3 regions of the Marinomonas pontica genome follow, and region 3 is predicted to be linked to each of the others. Evidence: predicted binding sites of a transcription regulator. Region 3 holds the regulator's gene; each other region holds the start of a gene.
The links. Region 3 encodes LexA, which represses DNA repair genes until DNA is damaged. Its sites were predicted from a motif close to TACTGTNTANNTANACAGTA; they were not measured.
Positions count from the first base shown of each region.

Region 1: a site for LexA is predicted at 5,020-5,039, ahead of uvrA (excinuclease ABC subunit UvrA). Genes of this name have one in related genera too.
Region 2: a site for LexA is predicted at 5,653-5,672, ahead of umuD (translesion error-prone DNA polymerase V autoproteolytic subunit). Genes of this name have one in related genera too.

Region 1 covers NZ_AP027271.1:3,286,497-3,294,693, reverse strand. The annotation lists gene rpsD (30S ribosomal protein S4) at 1-541, shown strand, start outside; gene AABA11_RS15500 (DNA-directed RNA polymerase subunit alpha) at 575-1,579, shown strand; gene rplQ (50S ribosomal protein L17) at 1,622-1,999, shown strand; gene uvrA (excinuclease ABC subunit UvrA) at 2,144-4,966, opposite strand; gene AABA11_RS15485 (MFS transporter) at 5,124-6,482, shown strand; gene ssb (single-stranded DNA-binding protein) at 6,520-7,239, shown strand; gene smrA (DNA endonuclease SmrA) at 7,313-7,939, shown strand; gene AABA11_RS15470 (insulinase family protein) at 8,108-8,197, shown strand, end outside.
Region 2 covers NZ_AP027271.1:1,879,828-1,888,024, forward strand. The annotation lists gene AABA11_RS08800 (AAA family ATPase) at 1-1,626, opposite strand, end outside; gene sbcD (exonuclease subunit SbcD) at 1,623-2,900, opposite strand; gene AABA11_RS08810 (2Fe-2S iron-sulfur cluster-binding protein) at 2,950-3,819, opposite strand; gene umuC (translesion error-prone DNA polymerase V subunit UmuC) at 3,922-5,193, opposite strand; gene umuD (translesion error-prone DNA polymerase V autoproteolytic subunit) at 5,193-5,639, opposite strand; gene AABA11_RS08825 (hypothetical protein) at 5,892-6,038, shown strand; RNA gene ffs (signal recognition particle sRNA small type) at 6,279-6,375, opposite strand; gene AABA11_RS08835 (6-carboxytetrahydropterin synthase) at 6,598-7,479, shown strand; gene hisI (phosphoribosyl-AMP cyclohydrolase) at 7,476-7,889, shown strand.
Region 3 covers NZ_AP027271.1:1,596,504-1,604,700, forward strand. The annotation lists gene topA (type I DNA topoisomerase) at 138-2,765, shown strand; gene AABA11_RS07440 (DUF6586 family protein) at 2,762-3,232, shown strand; gene AABA11_RS07445 (hypothetical protein) at 3,235-3,501, shown strand; gene lexA (transcriptional repressor LexA) at 3,606-4,229, opposite strand; gene dinG (ATP-dependent DNA helicase DinG) at 4,299-6,422, shown strand; gene AABA11_RS07460 (DEAD/DEAH box helicase) at 6,532-7,893, shown strand; gene AABA11_RS07465 (protein adenylyltransferase SelO) at 7,921-8,197, shown strand, end outside.

The DNA of each region.
Region 1 (8,197 bases), 1.7 Mb from region 3:
TCTTGAGTCGAAATGTAAAGTAGAAACCGTTCCTGGTGTGCATGGCGCACGTCGCGGACGTCTATCTGATTACGGCTTGCAGTTACGTGAGAAACAAAAAGTACGTCGTATGTACGGCGTTCTTGAAAAGCAATTTCGTAATTACTACAAATCTGCTGCTCGTCTAAAAGGTGCTACAGGTGAAAACCTTCTTCAACTTTTAGAATCACGTTTAGATAACGTTGTATACCGCGCAGGTTTTGGTTCTACACGTGCGGAAGCTCGTCAACTAGTTGGCCATAAAGGTATTCTAGTAAATGGCGCTACGGTTAACATCCCGTCTTACCAAGTTAAAGCTGGTGACGTAGTGTCAATCCGTGAAAAAGCTAAGAAGCAATTGCGTGTACAAAGCGCACTAGAGCTATCTAAAAATCGTGCACCGATCCACTGGATCGAAGTTGATTCAACTAAATTGGAAGCAACTTACAAAGCTGCTCCAGAGCGTGCCGATTTATCAGCTGAAATTAATGAGAACCTAATTGTCGAACTTTACTCTAAGTAAGTCGGTGATTAGGATTAAGAAATAGGTGGATCTATGCAGCGTTCAGTGAGCGAATTGTTAACCCCACGCAACATTGAAGTTCAGGAATTAGGCAATACTCGCGCTAAAGTTACACTGCAACCGCTAGAACGTGGTTTTGGTCATACTTTGGGTAACGCGTTGCGTCGTATTCTTTTGTCTTCAATGCCAGGTTGTGCGATTGTTGAAGTCGAAATCGACGGTGTATTACACGAATACAGCGCAATCGAAGGGGTTAAAGAAGATGTAATTGAAATTCTTCTTAACCTGAAAGGAGTTGCGATCGCTCTACACGGGCAAGATGAGGCAACTCTTACTCTAAGTAAAAAAGGTCCTGGTATCGTAACAGCTGGAGATATCCAGTTGGTTGCTGATGCAGAGATCGCTAACCCTGATCATATCATTGCGCACTTAGATGACACTGCAGAGTTAACTATGCAGATCAAAGTCGCACGTGGTCGTGGTTATGAGCCTGCTGATGCTCGTGTTGCTGGCGACGATGAGACTCGTCCAATTGGTCGCTTGCAGCTGGATGCCTCATTCAGCCCTGTTCGTCGTGTGGCTTACAGCGTCGATAATGCTCGTGTAGAGCAACGTACAGATTTGGATAAGTTAGTCTTAGACATCGAATCCAATGGTACGATCGATCCTGAAGAAGCAATACGTCGCGCAGCGACTATTCTACAACAACAAATTGCTGTGTTCGTTGCCCTTGAAAGCGAGAGCGAAGCGCCTGTTGTAGAAGAAGAGGATGAGATTGATCCAATTTTGCTACGCCCGGTTGATGATCTTGAATTGACCGTTCGCAGTGCTAACTGTTTGAAAGCAGAGAACATTTATTACATCGGTGATTTGATTCAACGTACTGAGGTTGAGCTTCTTAAGACGCCTAACCTAGGTAAGAAGTCGTTAACTGAAATCAAAGATGTTTTAGCACAGCGTGGTTTGTCTTTGGGAATGCGTTTAGAGAACTGGCCACCAGCTAGTTTGAAAGACGATAGCAAAGTTCTAGCTCGCTAGGTCATTGTTCCCTGACCACCGTAGTTTGGTAAGGAATGTATAATGCGTCATCGTAAGAGTGGACGTCACTTAAACCGTACTAGCTCACATCGTAAAGCGATGTTTAAAAATATGGCTGCTTCTTTGTTCGAACACGAAGTTATTAAAACTACGTTGCCGAAAGCTAAAGAACTACGTCGTGTTGCTGAGCCGTTAATCACATTGGCGAAAGTTGATTCTGTTGCGAATCGTCGCCTTGCCTTTGCTCGTACTCGTAGCAAAGATGCAGTAGGTAAATTGTTCTCTGAACTTGGTCCTCGTTACCAAGCTCGTCCTGGCGGTTATGTTCGCATTTTAAAATGTGGCTTCCGTGCGGGTGACAATGCGCCTATGGCTTATGTTGAATTGGTCGATCGTCCAGTTGCAGAAGCCGCTGAGTAACATCAGTTTGTAATAAAAAAGCCGAGCTATTAGCTCGGCTTTTTTTTGCCTAATAATTTATATGGATGTTTAAGCAAAAATGCCGAATCAGTTCTGACTAATTCGGCATTTGTATTTTCATTGATCAGTTAATTCATCGATCCGTTACTTTAGCATTTGTTTCAAGAATCTACCTGTGTGAGATACATCTGCTTGAGCAATCGTTTCAGGTGTGCCTTCTGCAATGATGTACCCACCACCACTTCCACCTTCGGGTCCTAGGTCTACGATCCAGTCTGCGGTTTTGATGACATCAAGATTGTGTTCAATCACCACCACGGTGTTGCCGTGATCACGCAGTCTATGCAGTACTTTTAATAGCTGCTCGATATCAGCAAAGTGCAAGCCTGTCGTCGGTTCGTCTAAGATGTAGAGTGTGGTTCCGGTGTCGCGTTTTGACAGCTCTTTTGCGAGTTTAACGCGTTGTGCTTCGCCGCCCGACAGTGTTGTTGCTGCCTGCCCTAGACGAATGTAGCCTAGTCCCACATCGATAAGTGTTTGCAGTTTTCTGGCGATAGAAGGAACCGGGTCAAAGAACTCGCGAGCATCCTCAATGGTCATTTCCAAACACTCGTGAATATTTTTGCCTTTGTAATGAATTTCTAAGGTCTCACGATTGTATCGTTTGCCTTTACAAGTATCACATGGCACATACACATCAGGTAAAAAGTGCATTTCAACTTTGATCACGCCATCGCCTTGGCAGGCTTCACAGCGACCACCTTTGACGTTAAAACTGAATCGTCCTGGCTTATAGCCGCGTGAGCGTGATTCTTGTGTGGCCGAAAATAATTCCCTCATGGGGGTGAAAATACCGGTGTAGGTGGCAGGGTTGGATCTGGGTGTGCGCCCGATAGGGCTCTGGTCAATGTCGACACATTTATCGAATAAATCCAAACCCTCAATTCGCTCATGGGGCGCCGCTTTTAGAGTGGTTGCACCATTAAGCGCTGTCGCCGCAAGTGGGTATAATGTGCCGTTAATTAACGTCGATTTTCCTGAGCCAGAAACACCGGTTATGCAGGTCATTACACCAACAGGAATCTTCAGGTCTACGGTGTTTAGGTTATTACCTGTTGCGCCTATAAGGTTTAGGTATTTTTCATCTTTAGCGGGATGGCGAATGGTAGGTATGTCAATTTTACGTTTGCCGGTTAAATACTGTCCTGTAACGGATTCAGGGCACGCCATTATGTCCTGTGGGGTGCCGCTCGCAATGATTTGACCGCCGTGAACACCTGCTCCGGGCCCAATATCAACCACAAAGTCTGCGATGCGAATGGCATCTTCATCATGTTCTACCACAATAACAGTGTTGCCTAAGTCTCTGAGTCTTGTCAGTGTGGCGATGAGCCTTTCATTGTCACGTTGGTGTAGACCAATTGAGGGTTCATCAAGGATGTACATCACTCCAACGAGCCCTGCACCAATTTGGCTGGCAAGTCTTATTCGTTGTGCCTCACCGCCCGATAGGGAGTCGGCCTTACGATCCAGTGTGAGGTATTCAAGACCCACGTTCACTAGGAAAGTTAATCGATCACGTATCTCTTTTAATATTTTTGACGCGATTTCACCGCGGGCTCCGGGTAATTCAAGGGCCTCAAAATAGTTTAAGCACTCTACGATTGGGTAGGTAACAACTTCAGGTAGCGTTTGATCGGCAATGAAGACATTTCGGGCTGATCGATTCAGTCGTGAGCCTTTGCAGTCAGGGCATGGCTGTATGCTAATGTATTGTGACAAATCATCCCGCACGCTGTCGGATTCGGTTTCATGATAACGACGTTGTAAATTAGGAATGACCCCCTCGAACGCATGTGATCGGGTCATTTTATCGCCACGTTCGTTGATATAAACGAAATCTATTTTGTCTTTGCCAGAGCCTTGTAAAATGCGTTTTTTGAATTCACTTGGAATGTCTTTGTACTTTGAGTCGATGTCAAATTCATAATGCTTGGCGAGAGCGCTTAGCTGTTGGTAATAAAAAATACTGCGTCGCCCCCAGCCACGAATAGCGCCTTCCGCAAGGGTCAGTGTTTCATCTTGGATAATGCGCTCTGGGTCAAACATTTGATGCGTACCCAGCCCGTCGCACGTCTGGCAAGCGCCATTGGGGTTGTTGAATGAGAAGAGTCGAGGTTCTAGCTCAGTTAAGCTGTAGCCGCACACAGGGCAGGCAAACTTACTAGAGAAGATATACTCTTCATTCTCGTCATCCATATTGATGGCTTTAGCAATACCATCTGATAGTCCAAGGCAGGTTTCAAAGGACTCAGCTAAGCGTAGCTGTAAATCAGGACGTACTTTGAAGCGATCGATGACCACTTCAATGGTGTGCTTTTTGTTTTTTTCCAGTGTCGGCGCATCATCTAAATCCACAACAATGCCATCAATCCGTGCGCGAATAAAACCTTTAGAAAGTAAGTCGCTAATCGTGTGTAAATGCTCACCTTTACGGTCTTTAACGATGGGAGCAAGCAGCATCATTTTGGTTTCTTCTGGGAGCGAGATCACTTTATCAACCATTTGTGATATGGTTTGCGCCTCTAATGGCTCGCCATGATCTGGGCAACGAGGTTGTCCTGCACGAGCAAATAACAATCGTAGATAATCGTATATTTCTGTTATTGTACCAACGGTTGATCTCGGGTTGTGAGAGGTAGATTTCTGTTCGATGGAGATGGCTGGAGAGAGACCTTCGATGTGATCGATGTCGGGTTTTTCCATCATAGACAAAAATTGTCTAGCGTAAGTTGAAAGAGATTCTACGTAACGACGTTGGCCTTCTGCGTATAATGTATCAAAAGCAAGAGAGGATTTACCTGAGCCGGATAGGCCAGTTATCACCACAAGTTTGTCTCTTGGGATGTCTAGGTCCACATTTTTTAGATTGTGAGTTCGGGCCCCGCGTATGGTAATGGTATCCATGAGTCTCCAGTGTGAAGTTGATCAACAGAAAGAAATCTGCCAGTAAATTAAATAACTGTCTATTTTTACAGTAGTTGAAATGGAGCTTCAACGGTATTTTTTGTAAAATTGACAATCTTTTTCTTAACCATCCAAGTTAAACGGTTGAAACCTCCTTATGGATCTACTCGAACGTCGTTCAGTTCTTGCGTTAGCGCTGATTTATCTTTTTAGAATGTTAGGTTTATTCCTAATTATGCCTGTTATCAGCGTTGCGGCGGATGGTTTAACCGGTGCTGATGCCGCGTTGATCGGTACCGCCATTGGTATTTATGGTCTGACTCAAGCGAGCTTACAAATTCCGATGGGCATGTGGTCTGACAAAATTGGCCGTAAGCGTGTGATCGTGATTGGCTTATTGTTGTTTGCCGTTGGTAGCCTGATTTGCGCAAATGCAGAAAGTATTATGGTTTTAATTGTTGGGCGAGCTGTGCAAGGGGCTGGGGCGATTGCCAGTACTTTGATGGCGTTATTGAGTGATGTGACGCGAGAGCAAAATCGTACGAAAGCGATGGCGATCGTGGGTATTAGTATTGGCGCGTCTTTTATGTTGTCGTTGGTGCTTGGACCTTGGATTTTTGCTTTGGTTGGATTGTCTGGGCTGTTTTATTTGTCATTTGCGCTATCTTTACTTGGGATCGTCTTGATCCTATTTGCTGTGCCAAATATTGTGCAACATACCTTTAAGCGAGACACAACACCGAGTCTTTTGGCGTTGGGTTTGGTGTTGAAAGACTCAAAATTACGCTTCTTAAATGTCAGTGTTTTGTTGTTGCACGCAAGCTTGACCGCGTTGTTTGTTACGGTGCCGAATTTACTCATCGAGCGGTATGATTTGCCATTGGCTCAACACAGTTGGTTATACTTGGCGATCATGGGTTTTGCCTTTGCAGGTATGTTACCATTAGTGATTATTGCGGAAGCCAAAGGCAAGATGAAGGGCGTCCTAATTGCCATTATGTTGTTGCTGGGGATAAGCGCCATTGGGCTGCAATGGGCACCTTATCTGTGGGCTTTTGGTGTCCTACTATGGGTCTATTTTGTTGGTTTTAATTCGCTGGAAGCAGTGCTGCCGTCACTGGTGAGTAAACTGGCTCCTGTTGGCTATCGTGGTACCGCGATGGGTGTGTTTTCAACGCATCAGTTTATGGGGTCGTTTTTCGGTGGCATTAGCGGTGGTTGGTTACTGCAACATCACTCACATGGTGGTGTTTTTTGGGTTGTAGGGATCGTGTTTTTGGCTTGGTCTCTTGTGTGCTTGGCTCAACCTGCGCCGCGCCAATTGAGCAGTTTGGCATTCAGCGTGTCCAGCATGACCCATGATGAAGTATCTAAGATGGCGGACGAACTTTTAACTATCCAAGGAGTGGAAGATATGCAGATTTTTAAAGATGAGCAAACCGCTTATCTTAAAGTGGACAAGAAATTATTGGATAAAGACGCATTACTGCGTTTAGCGCCACAAGCGCGTATTTAGAAAAACACGATTCTATTTTTAGCTGGAGAAAAGCGTCATGGCACGTGGAATAAACAAAGTAATCTTGATTGGTAACGCGGGCAACGACGCAGAAGTGCGTTTCATGCCTTCTGGCGGTGCGGTTGCAAACGTTAACTTGGCAACAACAGAAAGCTGGCGTGACAAGCAAACAGGTCAAATGCAAGAACGTACAGAGTGGCACCGTGTCTCTTTCATGGACCGCGGTAACTTCCGCTTGGGCCAGATTGCTGGAGACTTTATTAAAAAAGGGTCAAAAGTCTACGTAGAAGGTTCATTGCGTACACGCGAATGGGAAAAAGACGGTATTAAGCGTTATACAACCGAAATCATTGCGAATGAAATGCAATTATTAGACGGTCGTGGTGATAATGCTGGCCAACAAGGTGGTGGTTACGATTCAATGCAAGGTGGTGGCTACGGTCAAGCACCGCAACAATCTGCACCACAACAAGGTGGCTACGGCCAAGCGCCTCAGCAGGCTGCGCCACAAGGTTTTAACCAACCACAAAGTGGTTATGGACAAGCGCCAGCGCATCAAGCTGCCCCTCAGCAAGCGGCACCACAACAAGCTGCGCCACAGTCTTTCGGTAGCTGGGGAAATGCGCCACAACAAGCACCAGCTCAAGCCGCCCCGCAACAACGCGCGCCACAACAACCTGCGCCGCAGCGCGCACCTGAGCCAAAGCCTCAGCAAGCACCAAACTTTGATGATTTCGACGATGACATCCCGTTCTGATTCCTACATAAATTAGAATAGGCCTGTCTAAGGTTGAAGAAATAAAGGCTCCTATTGGGGCCTTTATTGTTCTATGTTAGCGCTTAGCGAATGCGATTGGTTTGATGAGGTATTGGTTGTGAATGACGAAGATGAAACGTCTTTGTTTGCTCAAGAAGTGGCGGGGATTCGACCACTGAAAAAAAGCGAAGTGTATCTCGGCAAAAAAGGGCCAGAGGTCGATTTTTCGGTTCGTCAGCGTGCCGCTTTGATCGCTAATGAAGCAGACAATAACCACTTATCTCATGATTATGTGGAGAAGGTAGAACCCAATGACATGCTCGAGTACAAGAACGCAGGCGTGCAGGAAGGGGTGTTTAAGCGACTTCGACAAGGAAAATATGGCATTGAGGCTCGGTTGGATTTACACCGACGTACGGTGGCTCAGGCTCGAGAGCAGGTGTATCAGTTTGCTGAAGATTGTGTGCGTAATGATATTCGAGTGGCGATTATTGTCCATGGTAAAGGGGATCGTACACCAGATCCCGATAGTCAGGCGATGATCAAGAGTTATATAAATAAGTGGTTAAGAGATTTGGATAATGTCATGGCGTTTCATAGCGCACAGCGCCATCATGGTGGTTTGGGAGCCGTGTACGTCTTGTTCAAAAAAAGCGAGAAAGCCCGCTTGGAAAACTGGGAAAAGCACCAAAAACGTTAGTTTTTGAGGCTCATCAAAACGAAAGGGTTCACGTTAGTTCGTGCAGTAAAAGCCATGTTTTTGCTATAATTCCGCCACTTTGCTGTCTTGGACTTATGTTGTCTTGAGAGTGTCCAAGCGGCCCCAAAATATTGTAATTATCGTATTCTAATTTTATCGAGGTCGAGAATGGCAAATAGCACCGCACACCATCCTGCGTTTACGTTTCTTCGCAGTGAGTTTATCGATGCTCTGAATGTGACCGTTCAAGAGTTTGAA
Region 2 (8,197 bases), 280 kb from region 3:
CAAATTCGCATCCAGCTCGGCCAGTTGTGACTGCTGATCTTGGTAGTGATGAAACTGCTTCCAAAGAGATTTCGCGTTATACTGAGCACGTTCAGTTTGGTGATAACCTTTCTGCCAATCGGCATACTCACGTTGCGATGACATTTGCATGAAAGCACCCACTGCGCTTTGCAATGCTTGCTGGCGCTCACCTATACTGGCTTGCTCCTGCTCTAACTTGGCCTGATTATTTCCATGGACAGAGCGAGCGGCCTCATAGTTTTTTGAGCCTTGATCAATGCTCATCTCAAGCTCGGCAATAGCGCGTGCATTCACCTCTGTGCTTTGCACCTGATGCTGCCAATTTGCTAATTGAGCTTCAATTTTTTCGGGCGATACCCAACGATTCAAAATGGCTTTGGTTTCGTCACACGCCTTATCAATGTTCGCTTGCTTCTCAGTCACGGCTTTTAGCTGCGCCTGCTGATTATCGGCTTTTTCTGCCGCTTGCTGTAATCGAGCCACCCCATCCTGATGCTGAGCTTTCACACTTTCTTGGCGAGATAAGATAGGCTGAATGTCATCATTGATCTTATTATTCAAGGCCTCCAAATCCGCTCGCGCTCGCGACAATTTCTCTTTTGCTTGCTCAACGGACTCGGTCAATATCTGGCTTTGCTTCAGCTGTGCCTGTTGTGTTTCGGTGTATTGACTGACATCCGCCTGATTCTGATCCAAACGCGATTTTAAGCTCTGCTGCTTGTCATAATCTGGCTGCAAAACCTGCGCCGTGAGCGCTTGTTCAAGCTGCCATTGCAAAGGCGAAAAATCCGCCAACGCTTGCTTAGCCTCATCAACCTGTTGCTGATATTGAATCACTTGCTCTTGCAGTTTCTTTTCTGTACGCCGCCACTCTAATGCCGCTTGGTGTTGCTTTAACGCGTCAGCATTGGCTTTTTCATTCGATTCAAAACTCAGCTCGGCCTTTTTTAGCTCAGCAAAGGCATCTTCGGTTAATAGTTGGGTTTGCTCATTAAATTGCTCAAGTGACGCGATGGCTTGCTTCTCGAGCTTGTGCTTATCAAACACCCACTTGGATACATCACCATAAATTTCTGTGCCAGTGAGCTCTTCTAACAGTTCTGCCCTGTCATTGGCAGAGGCATTCAAAAAGGCCGAAAAGCCACCTTGAGCCAGCAACATAGACTTGGTAAAACGCGAAAAATCCAAACCTGTGAGGTCGGCTATCTTATCGATTTTCTCGTTGATTTTGGTGGTAATGATGGTGCCATCACGCTCGCACAATTCACACGTCATTGGCTGCAACTTACCATCGCTTTGGCCGCGAGCACGTCGCTGACTCCAAAAAGCACGATAGCCTTTGCCTTTTATTTCAAATTCCACTTCCGCCAAACATTCTGACGTGTGGCGCGTCATCACATCGTTCTGGCTTGGTGACACTTTTAAACGCGGTGTTTCATGGTACAAAGCCAAACAGATTGCATCCAACAAAGTCGACTTACCTGCGCCCGTCGGCCCGACAATGGCAAACACCCCAGCGTCATCAAACGGCGCTTTGGTAAAATCGATTTCCCATTCGCCTTTTAGGGAGTTCAAATTCTTCAGGCGCAGTTTGCAAATTTTCATGATTGCTTCTCCTCACCGTCTTGCTGATGCTCTTTCAGCTCCACCAAGCACGTATTAAACAGCTCGGTCAGGATGTCAGATTCGTCTTCGTCCAGTTCTAAATTGGATTTAAGACTCTGCTCAAACACATCACCAACGGTTAATTCCGACAAGGTTTTACGCGCCTCAAAGCCTTCATTCTTTTTCTCGATCGCACTGCGGCGCATCACGCGCAGCAACTCAATAGGTTTGCCGTCAATGACCTCCAGCAAGCGCTTATGCACATCACTCAAATACTCATCAGCGATCACAGTCACCTCTAACCAAAGGATCTTGTCTTCTGCCAATTCCAACGCTGAAATCTGCTTGATTACCTCTTTCAAATTCCCCTTCATACTCGCCATAGGCTGGAAATTCGGAATCGTTACCAACTGAACTGGGTCCACAGACTCAGCAAACAAATCTTCAACAAAAGTGTCTGCATCTAACAAAGCGGTATCGAATATCACCACGGTTTTGTCACGCCCTAATTCGTCAAAACTCAATGGAATCGGCGAACCGCTGTAACGAAATCGACCACTTTTACTGATTGGCTGAGCACGATGAATGTGCCCCAGCGCCAGATAATCAAACGCCGGAAACACCGATGTCGGCAAGGCTTCCAAAGTGCCAACGTAAAGGTCACGAACCGACTCGCTCACTTGCCCACCTACTGCGGTTAAATGCCCAGTACCAATAATCGGCACAGGTGTTTTCAGTGCGTTATTTTTCTCACAGGCAGCATCAAACACTCGTTGGTAAAAATCACCTATCATCTGCAGCAAACCAAGTTTCTTATCTTGTTCGGATTGCCCTGCAACGCTTTGCATCACGTCTTTTGGTCGTAAATACGGCACAGCACAAACCCAAGCGGAAACCTCGCCCTTCTTGTCTTTTAACGGAATGACATGTGAGTCGATATCGTCAAGATTGGCTTGGCTAGACACTTGAGTATCGAGATAGGTCAGCAAGCTCTTGGATTCGTTTAGCATACTGACCGAATCGTGATTCCCCGCGACAATCACCAACTGGCATTGGCGCGCTTTCATATCCAATACCAGCTGATGGTACATTTCTCGCGCGTAGCTTGGTGGCGAACCGGTATCGAAAACATCCCCCGCGATAATCACCGCATCAATAGACTCTTTGTCCACCAGCGCCAATAACCAATCAATAAAGGCTTTGTGCTCATCACGTCGGGATTTCCCCATGAAATGCTGACCAAGATGCCAGTCTGAGGTATGTAGAATTTTCATTTATAGAATCCGTTGAATATAAAAATAGACATAAAAAAAAACGGTCGAACTACCGAACAAAATGCAGCTGATTCGGATGAATCCGCAAAGGACGCAACACCCTATTCCAATCCTGAGCAGACACGTTTTGACCATGATAAATAAGCTGTAACGAAGCACCGCCAGAATTAGCCTGCGCCGTTTGGAGAAAAGCCGTCAACGCATCATCCGCCAAACTCTCGGCTAATGTCTCATTCGCCAGCAAGGTAAAATGCCCGAGAAACTTCGCCGTGTAATCCAACAAAGACTCGCGCCAATAAGATTCCAGCAAGGCATTGTCAGGAGAAGCGATCACCACCACGGGCGCATCGGCGATGTCCATTTCAAACAACAAACGCCCCTTTCTAATGCCCTTTGATAGCTGAACCGCCAACGGATCACCCGCAGACAACATCAAGGCTTGCAACCAATCCTCATCGGAAAGGCGTTCCTTCTGAAGCACAATTCTCAACGGCGCTCCCGCCGAGTTTAGAACCATGCACTCATAAACATTCGATGACTGGCGAAATAGATTTCGAGAGGATTCACAAAACGAAAAAGACACAACAACACGATCGCCAAACGATTCATCGCTAGGCCCTAAAAGAGTCAACTCGATAGAATCGCCATTAAGAGAAAGAGTGTTTAACACAGAAAAAGTAGAAGTCTCAGCCGGGATTTGCCGAGTTAATGACATAGACGAAGAAATCGCGGTTTGGCAAGACAGGATCGACTCGCCATTGCTCGTATCATAAAGACAACACGCCCCACACGCGCCAGCACAACAACCGTAACGAACATCCGCACCCTGAGAAAGCAACGACGACAACAAATTATCACCCAAAACCACCTCAAACGGCTCATCATCCAATTCTATTGTCAGCGACTGTGAATCCATCATTCCACCTCATCTTTGATCAGGCTATTATGACATATTCTAACGTTTCACCCTCGCCCTTTATTAAAATGCATCCCCAAAAAGAAAATCACTGTTTCACAGCATTTAAAACACGTTTGGCAGATCGTTCCATCTTGTTGTATAGGCTGGCGATAAATGCTCGCGCTTCATGACCCATTGCGATGAAACGCCTTGCGAAGCAAAAAAAACACTCCCAAGACCACTATGATTGATTTGATCCACCACATTCATGAACGCTTTTGATTTAATTTGGTGTGCCGCTGGCCGAAATAAATCTTCTTGGACAGCGCCATGTTCATAGAAGTCAGTGAGCATGACTCCTGCTTTCATATAGCGAAAACCATCACGCCAGAGTCGCGAAAACAGCACGCCAGCGACTTCTAATAAATCTCGCGTGTCATCGGTTGGATTAGGAAGTTCAGCAGAAAGCGTTTGCGAGTACTGCGGTTCGTTTGGGATAAACGGACTAGTACGAATAAACACACTCACTACTCGGCAAAGACGTTTTTCACCGCGCAATTTCTCGGCAGCGCGCGTTGTGTACTTGGCGATCGCTTCCCGTAGTTCTTGCTTATCCGTCACCTTATGACCAAAAGATCGACTGCAAATGATTTGTTGTTTGGTTGGCCTGACTAATTCCAAATCCAAGCACGACACGCCATTCAATTCTCGAATGGTTCGCTCCAACACCACAGAAAATTCGCTACGAATGGATTTCGGATCAGCATTAGCAAGATCCAACGCAGTATGAATGCCTCTCGCCTTTAGCTTTGCCGTAGTACGACGGCCAACGCCCCATACGTCACTCACATCTAACAAAGCCAGCAAGCGCCTTTGTCGCTCAGGGTCCGTTAAATCAACCACAGATCCGGTTGCAGGGTATTTCTTCGCGGCGTGGTTGGCGAGCTTCGCCAGCGTCTTAGTTGGCGCGATACCAATACCAACGGTAATGCCCGTCCATTGATCGACCTTGGCTTTTACATGCTTGCCAAATGCCAGCAAATCCGTCACGTGATCCACACCTGTTAAATCCATGAAAGCTTCATCGATGGAATACACTTCCAGGCGTGGTGCCTCCTCCTCCAAGATCGTCATCACCCGATTCGACATATCCGCATACAAAGCATAGTTGGATGAAAAGCACACAATGCCGTGTTTTCTTATCTCATCCTGCACCTGAAACATCGGCACCCCCATCTTAATTCCCAGCGCTTTCACTTCCTTAGATCGCGCCACAATGCAGCCATCGTTATTCGACAACACCGCAACAGGCGTATGCCTTAAATCTGGACGAAACAACTTTTCGCAACTGGCATAAAAATTATTACAATCAACAAGCGCAAAAACCGAAGCCATCAGCCACGCTCATACTTTCTAATCACACTAGTAACAACACCAAAAATCTCAAACTCAGACTCTTCCGTAATCAAAATAGCCTTGTAGGCTTTGTTTTTTGGGCGCAATAGAACATTGGGCTTCAGTTCCAATGTTTTCACCGTCATCTCCCCATAAATACAAGCAATCACAATATCCCCATGACGAGCCGTCAACGACTTATCCACCAACAAAACATCACCAGATAAAATACCAGCGTCCATCATAGAATCGCCTTGGGCACGCACATAAAAGGTCGATGCCGGGTGAGAGACACAAAACTCATTAAGATCTAAAGTACGCTCAACAAAATCTTGAGCAGGCGATGGAAAACCAGCAGAAACCCCTTCAACATAAAGAGGAATGCGGACACTGTTTGCCGCAATAAACGAAGCCGACTCAGAAACACCAAGATAAGAAACACGCATAAGCCACCATAAATACTGTATATTTATACAGTATAGTTTTAAGCGACACGAATGACCAAGTGAATTTTTGTAAGAAGAGCATTCAACGCAAAACAGCTGCCTATTCGGCAAACATAAAAAAACCACCCGAAGGCGGTATTTAAAAGGTATATAAGATTTTTCAGTTATTTCACTTAAGTATTTTTGTACATCCGAAAAAGGCAATAAAGGCGACCATAACACCTTTGACTCGCCCAATGATTTGGTCGACCCATGCGAGTTTGGTTGGGATTCTGGCGAGTTGTTGGTAGTTCAGATGGTTTAAATCATTTATATGGTATCGATGACGGGTACAACGGTGATGCTTTCTACTATGAAAAAGGGCTTGGCTGCATCGTTCACAATCAATTTTTCATCTGACCCCAAATTCACATAAAAGAAAGCTGCACTTTCACGGCAGACTGCGCTTCGCTTATCCTGCCCTACAAGTGATGTTGTTTAGGTTCAGCAGCGAGGGGCAAGGCAAGTTCGAGTCAGTGTAAAGGCACTAGAGACGTGACGGCACATCGTGAAAATATTTATAGAAACACAAAAGAATGAAATAAGTATTGGTGTAAAAAAAAGGAGATTTTAGAAATTTAGGGGAGATTAAGGTGGCATCTCTACCAGCCGCACCTCGGCACACAAGTCCACCGCTGTGGCTGCTTCCTTCCGGACCTGACCAGATTAACGGTTTATCGTTGCGAGGGGACCAGCAGAGACACCATAAAGGAGGCCTGTTGACCTTGGGGCGCAATTATACGCAGCCAATACGAAATATCAACCGCCTTTCTTATGTATTTTCAAATACTTAAATCTTTTTGCTTATCAAGCGCCCTTTCCTTCTCTTATCCTGTGCTTGCGCTTTTTAGCCTCAGCCTATAACGCGGGTAACATTTACGGTAAGATACGCGCCATTAAGAATCATAGGAGTAGCGAGTTGAAGCTATTTGTAAAAAACCTAACCCACGTGGATTTTTCCTACTTTGACGCCAAGCGTGGTTTGTTGGGCGAAAGCTGGCAGACAGACATTGTACTGACCGGCAAATTAAACGATGAAAGCATGATTTGTGATTTCAGTATCGTGAAAAAACAAATCAAAAAATGGCTGGATGACAATATCGATCACATGCTGGCGATTCCTGCCGTGCACAACGGATCTACTCTCACGTCATTGGCTAGTGATCGTGTTTCTTTTCATTTTGATCACAGTAAAGAAGCCGCTGACGACAAGCGTGTGTTTCAATGCGATGCGCCAACTCAGGCTATTTGCGTTTTACCCATGACAGAAATCACACCAGAAGCGGCGGCTAAATGGGTTGAGTCACAAATTCTTAATCTGCTGCCAGCGGAGTTAGAAGCCGTTAGCGTGCGTTTTACACCAGAGCACATCGCTGGCGCGCAGTATCAATACAGCCATGGTTTGAAGAAGCACGCAGGTAACTGCCAACGTATTGCTCACGGTCATCGCTCTACGGTAGAGATTTACGCCGATGGCGCACGTAATGCGGCAATGGAACACGATTGGGCAAAACGTTGGGAAGACATCTATTTAGGTACACAAGAAGACTTGATAAGCCAAGCGACTGAAAACGACGTGAGCTATCACTGTTTCAGTTATACCAGCCAGCAAGGTTTGTTTGAGCTAAAAATAGACAGTAATCAGGTTTACATGCTGGATTGCGATACCACGGTTGAATCGCTTTCCGCACACATTGCCGATGTATTAGCAGAAGAGAATCCAGGTGTGCACATTGAAGCTCACGGTTTTGAGGGTATTGGTAAAGGCGCAATTTCAGAAAAAGTAAAGGCAAGAGTATGAGCTTAAAAGAGTACGAGAACCTCGCTCAAGGCGAAAAGTTATCGCTAGACACGGTATTAGCCAATTTAAAAACAGACGAACATGGTTTGATCGCCGCCATTGCGCAGCAGCACGATACTGGTGAAGTGTTAATGCTTGCCTACATGAATGAGAAATCCATTCGTGAAACATTAGAAACGGGGCAAGTGTGTTACTGGTCTCGTTCACGCCAAACTTACTGGCGCAAAGGCGAAAGTTCTGGGCACCGCCAAACATTAGTGTCTATGTCATTTGATTGCGATGGCGATGCCATCTTGATAAAAGTTGATCAAAAAGGCCCTGCCTGCCACACCAACCGTCGGGATTGCTTCTTTTTTACCGTTGATGGGAAAGATGTCGTTATCAGTACTGCCCCAGAAAAAAACAAATAGTTGCAAAAAAACGCACAAAAATAGAGCATCCCAACAAAATAGCACTAGGCTTTTGCTAACCTTTCACGCTATCTTAAGAGTAGACTTCTTTTCTTGCACATTAAGAGCAGGAAAAGCGGTCAATAAAATAACAAAATAGATGACTCTTTCTGGAGCACTCTGCACTATTGCCAACATGCTCCCCCCAAAAGCTCACGCTTTCTAAGAGCTATAAATAAATGTTATTTCCGTAAAGTAATGTAACTTAATTGGCATAACTATTGCTGATCAATAGCCATTGACTTCCACTCTTATTCATTGGATTAGCT
Region 3 (8,197 bases):
CAAGATTTAATGTGTGAAACAATACAGGGATCGCTTGTCATATAAAAGGTGTTTGCTTAATATCAGCGCCCCTAGAGATTAAACTTCGTGCAACGTGGATTTGCAGACCTACTTTATTAAAAGGCTTACACAGTTCAATGGGAAAATCACTGGTTATCGTGGAATCGCCGGCTAAGGCGAAAACCATCAATAAATACTTAGGTAATGACTTTGTTGTCAAATCGAGTGTCGGACACATTCGAGATTTACCTACAGGTACAACAGCAACCTCTACACCTCAAGAGCGTGCGAAGCAGGCTGCTTTGACGCGAAAAATGAGCCCAGAAGAAAAGCTTGAATACAAAAGTGCCAAATCACGTAAGCAGTTGATTTCCAGAATGGGCGTTGACCCTGAGAAAGACTGGGCGGCTCATTATGAAATATTGCCTGGCAAAGAAAAAGTAGTTGATGAATTAAAACGATTGGCTAAAAACGCTGACACCATCTATCTCGCAACCGATTTGGATAGAGAGGGTGAGGCGATTGCTTGGCATCTACGTGAAGCCATTGGTGGCGATGATAGCCGTTATAAGCGTGTGGTGTTTAACGAGATTACTAAAAAAGCCATTAAAGCGGCTTTTGAAACGCCTTCCGAGTTGGATATGAACCGTGTGAATGCTCAGCAGGCTCGACGGTTTTTAGATCGTGTCGTAGGGTTCATGGTATCGCCTTTACTTTGGGCGAAAGTAGCTCGTGGATTGTCTGCTGGTCGTGTTCAGTCGGTTGCTGTGCGATTAATAGTCGAAAGAGAAAAAGAAATTCGCGCGTTTGTTCCTGATGAATTTTGGGAGTTGGATGCGATGCTGGCAACGCCAGCGAAAGACGTCATAAAATTTGAAGCGGCAAAATATCAAAACAAAGAATATCACCCTGTTAACAAGGCGCAATCGGATGAGCATGTTGCTCGTTTGAATGATGCGAAGTACCTTGTTAGTAGTCGCGAAGATAAACCAACCAGCAGCAAGCCGTCTGCGCCGTTTATTACATCGACACTTCAACAGGCTGCCAGCACGCGTCTAGGATATGGCGTTAAAAAGACCATGATGCTGGCTCAGCGCTTGTATGAAGGTGGTTATATCACTTACATGCGTACCGACTCGACGAATTTGAGTGCGGAAGCGGTAGAGACGTTGCGTGGCTATATTGCTTCTAATTTTGGTGATGCGTATTTGCCTGCAGAACCAATCCGTTATAGCAGTAAAGAGGGTGCTCAAGAAGCTCACGAAGCCATTCGCCCTTCTGATGTTACTGTTCGAGTGGATGACCTGCTCGGTATGGAAAAAGACGCACATCGTTTGTACGACTTGATTCGTAGTCAATTTATGGCGTGTCAAATGACACCGGCAGAATACACTTCTACGACTATTACTGTTACCAGTGGCGAGTATGAGTTTAAAGCCAAAGGAAGAATTCTGCGTTTCGATGGTTACACTCGTGCAATGCAAACGGTTGCTAAAAAAGGCGAAGATAATATCCTGCCAGATGTTGAACAGGGAGAGTTCTTGTCGTTGCAAGCACTTTTGCCTGAGCAGCATTTTACTAAACCTGTCGCGCGTTTTAGCGAAGCAAGTTTGGTTAAAGAGCTTGAAAAACGTGGCATTGGTCGCCCTTCAACCTACGCATCAATTATTTCTACGATCCAGGATCGGGGTTATGTACGCGTAGAGAATCGACGTTTTTATGCTGAAAAAATGGGTGATATCGTTACTGAACGTTTGGTAGATAGTTTTAACTCTTTGATGAATTTCAGCTTTACTGCTCAGATGGAAGAGCAGTTGGATGACATTGCTGAAGGACATAAAGACTGGATCAAAACGCTTAATGCATTTTATAAGGACTTCAGTTCTGTACTGGCCAAAGCAGAATCGCCAGAAGGTGGCATGATGCTGAATGAGCCTACTCCGACTGACATTGAATGTCCGACCTGTTCGCGACCTATGCAGATTCGTACGGCTAGTACGGGTGTGTTTATGTCTTGTTCTGGTTATGCCTTGCCACCAAAAGAACGCTGTAAGGCAACCATTAATTTAACGCGTGGTGACGAAGCCGTTGCGGTGGACGATGAAGAGGGCGAATCAAAAGCGCTTATTAACAAGCATCGTTGTCAAATTTGTGGTTCTGCAATGGACAGTTATTTAATGGATGAACACCGCAAACTGCACGTATGCGGTAATAACCCCGCTTGCTCTGGCTATGAAGTCGAAACGGGTGTGTTCAAAATTAAAGGTTATGATGGTCCTACGCTTGAATGCGATAAATGTGAATCTGAGATGCAGCTAAAAACTGGCCGATTTGGTAAGTACTTTGGTTGCACGAATGACGAATGTAAAAACACGCGTAAATTGCTAAAGAGCGGTGAAGCCGCGCCTCCTAAAATGGACCCTGTTCCCATGCCCGATTTGGCTTGCCAAAAGGTAGAGGATCATTATGTTCTTCGTGACGGTGCGACGGGGTTATTTTTGGCGGCAAGCCAATTTCCACGTAAGCGAGAAACCCGCGCTCCGTTAGTTGAAGAGTTGCTGCCTTATATGGATCAAATTGACCCGAAATATCATTTTTTCGCCAGTGCGCCTAAAAAAGATTCGGAAGGTCGACCTACTATTATCCGATATAGTCGTAAGACAAAAGAGCAATATGTCATGACGGAAGAAGAGGGTAAGCCGACGGGCTGGAAGGCCTTCTATGTTGGCACTAAGTGGGTTATTGAAGAAGGTAAGAAGAAATGAGTAGCGCGAGTTTGGCCAGCTTAACTAATCAAAAGCTGGACACTGCGCGGCGCTTCATCAAGCAAAGTCAAGACAGTGACGAGGCGTGGCTAAAAGTAGGTTTAGAGAGCTCTGCGCTTTTTCAGCTAAGAAGCGCGTTAAATGGTCTTCTTAAAGAGGTATCGTTGACCTATTCGCTGTCTGGATCGCTGGATGTTGATGTTTTGTTTGCTGAAACCGAGAAAAAACAGATCATCGTTCCTGTGCTTGCGGAATTGGCTGAGCTTTTTTCTCGCAAGGACTCTTGGTGTTTTCAGCTGCAACAAGCTTATTTGGCGCAGTTTGAATGTAAAATCGCAGCGTCGTCTGTGGTTCAGAGTGATAACCTGATCGGTCGAGGAAGTGACGCGGGCGCATCCGTTAGTTTTTACTTGGCCAAATTGGTAGAATTGGTGTTACGTTTTAGAGAAGAGTCATCAGAGTATTGAATATGAAAGAATCCTACCTAGAGATTGTTGAGCTGGATAACGGCGATATTGTGCTGCGTCCGGCCAGTGAAGATGGTGAGGAAACCGTTCCCCTGGCAACATTGAAAATTTCGGACGACACTCGATCCTACCTAAAAGACAGGTATTTTGAGTTGGCGAAGCACATGTTTCATGCGGGGATAGATTTTGTGTATTCAGACGATTCTGTCTTTGATGATGAATCGGATTATCTTGATGATGAAGAGTTTCGCCCTAAAATTTTGCATTAAGCCTATGGGCTGCGTCCAAAATGTAAGGTGTGTTCACAAATAAAAAGCGAAGCATGAGCTTCGCTTTTTATTTGTTGATGCGGCGAGAGTGCTGAGCGTTTTGCTCAAAGCCCTTGTCGAATGACACCGACGGACAATCCTTCAATGGCAAACTCTTCACTTTCTAGGTCAACAATAATGTCACTGAATTCCTCGTTTTCTGGAATCAGTCTTACGATTTGACCTTTTTGTTCAAATCGTTTTACGGTGACTTCGTCACCGATACGGGCAACGACAATTTGGCCATTACGAACAGTGGTGGTTTTGTGTACGGCTAACAAATCGCCTTCCATAATGCCAATGTCTTTCATGCTTGTGCCAGAAACAGATAAGAAATAATCTGCCTGTGGCGAAAACATGGTCGCAGGTATGTTGACATGAGAAGCAATATTTTCCTGAGCCAAAATGGGATAACCTGCTGCGACCTTGCCAATAACGGGTAGGCCAAGATCGTCAGAGGTATCATTGATGGGCTCATTGTCGATTAAGCGGATGCCGCGTGAGGCGCCAGATAGCATTTCAATAGCGCCTTTTTTGCTGAGGGCTTTTAGGTGCTCTTCTGCGGCGTTAGGGGACTTAAACCCAAGTCGACGCGCAATTTCTGCTCTTGTAGGTGGAAACCCCGTTTCATTAATAAATTCGCGAATGGTTTCTAGTACGTCAGATTGTCTTTTGGTTAATTTAATCATAGGTTATCTGGTTGTTTATACAGTTACTGTTATTATATACAGCATTCCTAACTATACTCAATGATATAAATGCTTTCAGACGAACTAAAAAATCAAATTCAACTTGCATACCGAGCGTCGTTAGATGCGAAGTCCCATAAACCAAGGTCTGGCCAGCGCCAAATGATTGGCGCAATAGCGCGTACTTTGGGTAACATAAAACAAGGCTCAGAAGGTGAAAGGCTTGATGAAAAACACGTTGCGGTAATTGAGGCAGGTACAGGGACAGGTAAAACCTTGTCTTATTGTCTTGCGGCTATTCCCATTGCGAAAGCCCGTGGCCTTAAATTAATAATCTCAACCGCGACAGTGGCGTTGCAAGAGCAAATTCTTCACAAGGAACTGCCAAACCTGCTTGAGCACACGGAGCTTAGTTTTAAATATACGCTCGCCAAGGGGCGTGGGCGTTATTTGTGCTTAAATAATCTTGAAGGTTTTTTAAGCGCTGAAGAACAAGCAATGGACGACATGTTTGCTGGTCTTTTTGAGCAACATCTTCATTCTGATGATGTGAATACAGTGCTGTATCAAGAAATGGATGCTGCCCTGCAAAAAGGTGACTGGGATGGCGATAAAGACAATTGGACCGGCATTGTGCGTGATCAGGATTGGCGTCGTTTAACAACCGATCATCAACAATGCACCAACCGAAATTGCGCAAATTATTCAGCGTGCCCATTTTTTAAAGCGCGCGCTGAAATTGAAGTGGCTGATGTGATTGTGGCAAACCACGATTTGGTTCTGGCGGATTTGTCATTAGGGGGAGGGGCTATTCTCACTCCACCTAAAGAGACCATTTATGTTTTTGATGAAGGGCATCACCTTCCTGATAAGGCGATAGGTCATTTTCGTCATGAGGTGAGGTTGCAGCAAAGCGTTACCTGGTTGCGCCAACTCGAAAAAAATCTTGTCAATTTGAAACAAGAGCTAACAGATGATGTGAGCTTGACGGGCCAATTATTATTAAAAATACCTCAGCAGATACAGAGTATTGTTAACTTCATACAATATGCTCAGCAAGGCTTAGCTCCTTATATTCAAGGTTTGGGCTTGGATCAAGAAAATAACCAGCACCGCTTTGAATTTGGTCAAATTCCAGATGAATTACGTCAATTGGCGTACAGTTTACAAACCTCTTATCAGAAGCTGTTTAATAATATTGAAAGTATTCAAGATGAATGCAAAAAAACCAAACAAAACGAAGGTATGGGCGTTACCCCTGAAACGGCAGAGACTTGGCAGCCGATTTTAGGGGTTGTGCTTGGACGATTAGAGCAGTGTGTTGGTTTGTGGCGCCTTTATTCTACAGTAGACGATGAAAATTTCCCGCCTAATGCTCGTTGGTTGGTGCTTTCTGGGCAAGGCATGGAGCAGGATGTTGAACTTGGTGCTTCGCCTATTTTGGCGGCCAACACATTGAGGCAGCAGCTTTGGGATAAATGTTTCGGGGCGGTCGTAACCTCGGCAACCTTAACGGCGCTTAATCAGTTTCATCGTTTTAATATGCGTTCTGGCGTTCCTAGAGAAAGTGAATATTTGCGTGTGCTTAGCCCATTTGATTTTAAAGAAAATGGAGTGTTGGTTGTGCCAAATATGGAACACGAGCCTAACCGTGTTGAGCAGCATACCGCTGAAATTGTTGCTTACTTGAATACCCATGTGGATGTTGATAAGGCCAGTCTGGTGTTGTTTTCATCGCGTAGGCAAATGGAGGACGTTGCGCAATCCGTTTCGCCTTCTTTGCAGGAAATATTGTTAATGCAAGGTGAGCAGTCTAAGCGGGTTATTTTAGACTCTCATAAGTCGCGTATTGATGATGGAAAAGGAAGTTTGTTATTAGGGCTTGCCAGTTTTGCAGAAGGGGTTGACCTGCCTGGTGATTATTTGACGTGTGTTTATATCGCGAAAATCCCCTTTGCTGTGCCTGATGACCCGGTAGAGGCGACCTTGGCTGAATGGATTGAGAAACGTGGCGGCAACCCTTTTATGGAGATTACCATCCCAGATGCTTCTTTGCGTTTGGTCCAGGCGACCGGCCGATTGTTGAGGAGCGAGAGTGATAAAGGCGAAATACACATTCTCGACAAAAGATTGCGTACAAAACGATACGGTTCGCAACTGATTAACAGTTTGCCACCCTATCGATATCAATAAGAGTGATTTAACAAACCGTAAGCAAAGGGTGATAAAACCGTATCATTTAGGTACACTCCATGCACAAATAATTAACCTCAAAACACAATAGAAGCGTATAGATTCCAATATGGAAAACCAAAACCAAGAAGTGCCATCAGAAACCTCAACAAAACCTAAGCGTACTCGTCGCCCTAACAAACGCCCAAAAAGCAATGGCGATGAATCTAGCAGCACCAAACAAACCGCCACAAATTCAAGTGACGCAAAAGTGTCTGCAAGCAATGCAAAAGGTCATATTTGGTCCATAGAAGATTTTCCGGTTGCAGAAGTGGAAGGAAAGCTTCGTTTTCATGATTTAAACCTTCCGGATCGTGTTATTAAGTCCATTGCTGAAATGGGCTTTGAGTACTGCAGCGAAATACAAGCGGAAACGCTACCAATGACTTTGTTGGGTTATGACATTATTGGTCAGGCGCAAACGGGGACGGGTAAAACGGCGGCATTTTTAATCGCCATGATTAGTGACTTTCTTGATTATCCGCTGGAAGAAAAGCGACCAAACAATTTCGCGCGTGGTTTAATTATTGCGCCGACACGAGAATTGGCCATTCAGATTGCGGATGAAGCGATCAAGTTAACCACTAACTGTCACTTGAATGTGGTGACTTTGGTTGGTGGGTTGAGTTACGAGAAGCAAAAAATTGCTTTGGAAACCGAAAACGTCGATATTTTGGTAGCCACACCGGGGCGTTTGTTGGATTTTGCTCGCAGCCGTAAAGTGCAGTTGGGTAAAGTTGAGTGTTTGGTGTTGGACGAAGCGGATCGTATGCTATCGATGGGCTTTATTCCGGATGTGAAAAGCATTATTCGTATGACGCCTCATAAAGAGACTCGTCAAACTATGTTGTTTAGTGCAACCTTCCCGAAAGATATTCAGGCGTTGGCGCAACAGTGGACGTACTTCCCTAAGGAAGTGTCGGTGGTCCCAAAAGAAGCGACCAACCAAAATATTGATCAGGTGATTTATACCGTTGAAGCGGATCAAAAATGGCCAGTCTTAAAACAATTGATTGAGGAAAATGGCGGACAACGCACCATTATTTTTGCAAACCGTCGTGATGAAACGCGTGATTTGTATGAACGGTTGCGTAAAGCGAATATAAACTGCGCAATTCTGTCGGGCGAAGTGGCGCAGGATAAACGCGTCAAGACGCTGAAAAATTTCAAAGATGGTGTGATTCAAGTCTTGGTTGCAACGGATGTGGCTGGCCGTGGTATTCACGTAGACAATGTGGAGTTGGTAGTGAACTATTCTTTGCCTGAAGACCCTGAAGATTACGTACACCGCATTGGTCGTACAGGGCGTGGTGGAGAAACAGGTAAATCAGTCAGCTTTGCCAGCGAAGACGATGCGTTTATGATTCCTGAAATTGAGAAAGTTGTCGGCGAGAGTATTCGTTGTGAATACATGGTTGATACGTCTCAATAAACATCACTTACTTTTAAGTGAGATAAAATGAAGTTAGAACACCACTTTGCAAGCTTGGGTGAGGCGTTTTCTTCGGAAACCCTTATCCAGCCACTTCTTGAGCAGCGATTGGTTGAATTTAATCAACCGCTTGCTGCTTTTTTGTCAGTCGATATTAAATCCCCTGAAACCAAACGCATTTTGAGTGGAGAGTTGCCGCAAAAATCGAGCTTGAGTATGGTTTACGCTGGGCATCAATTCGGAGGCTTCTCGCCGCAACTTGGTGATGGTCGAGGCGTTTTGCTGGGTGAGGTGTACGGTCAAG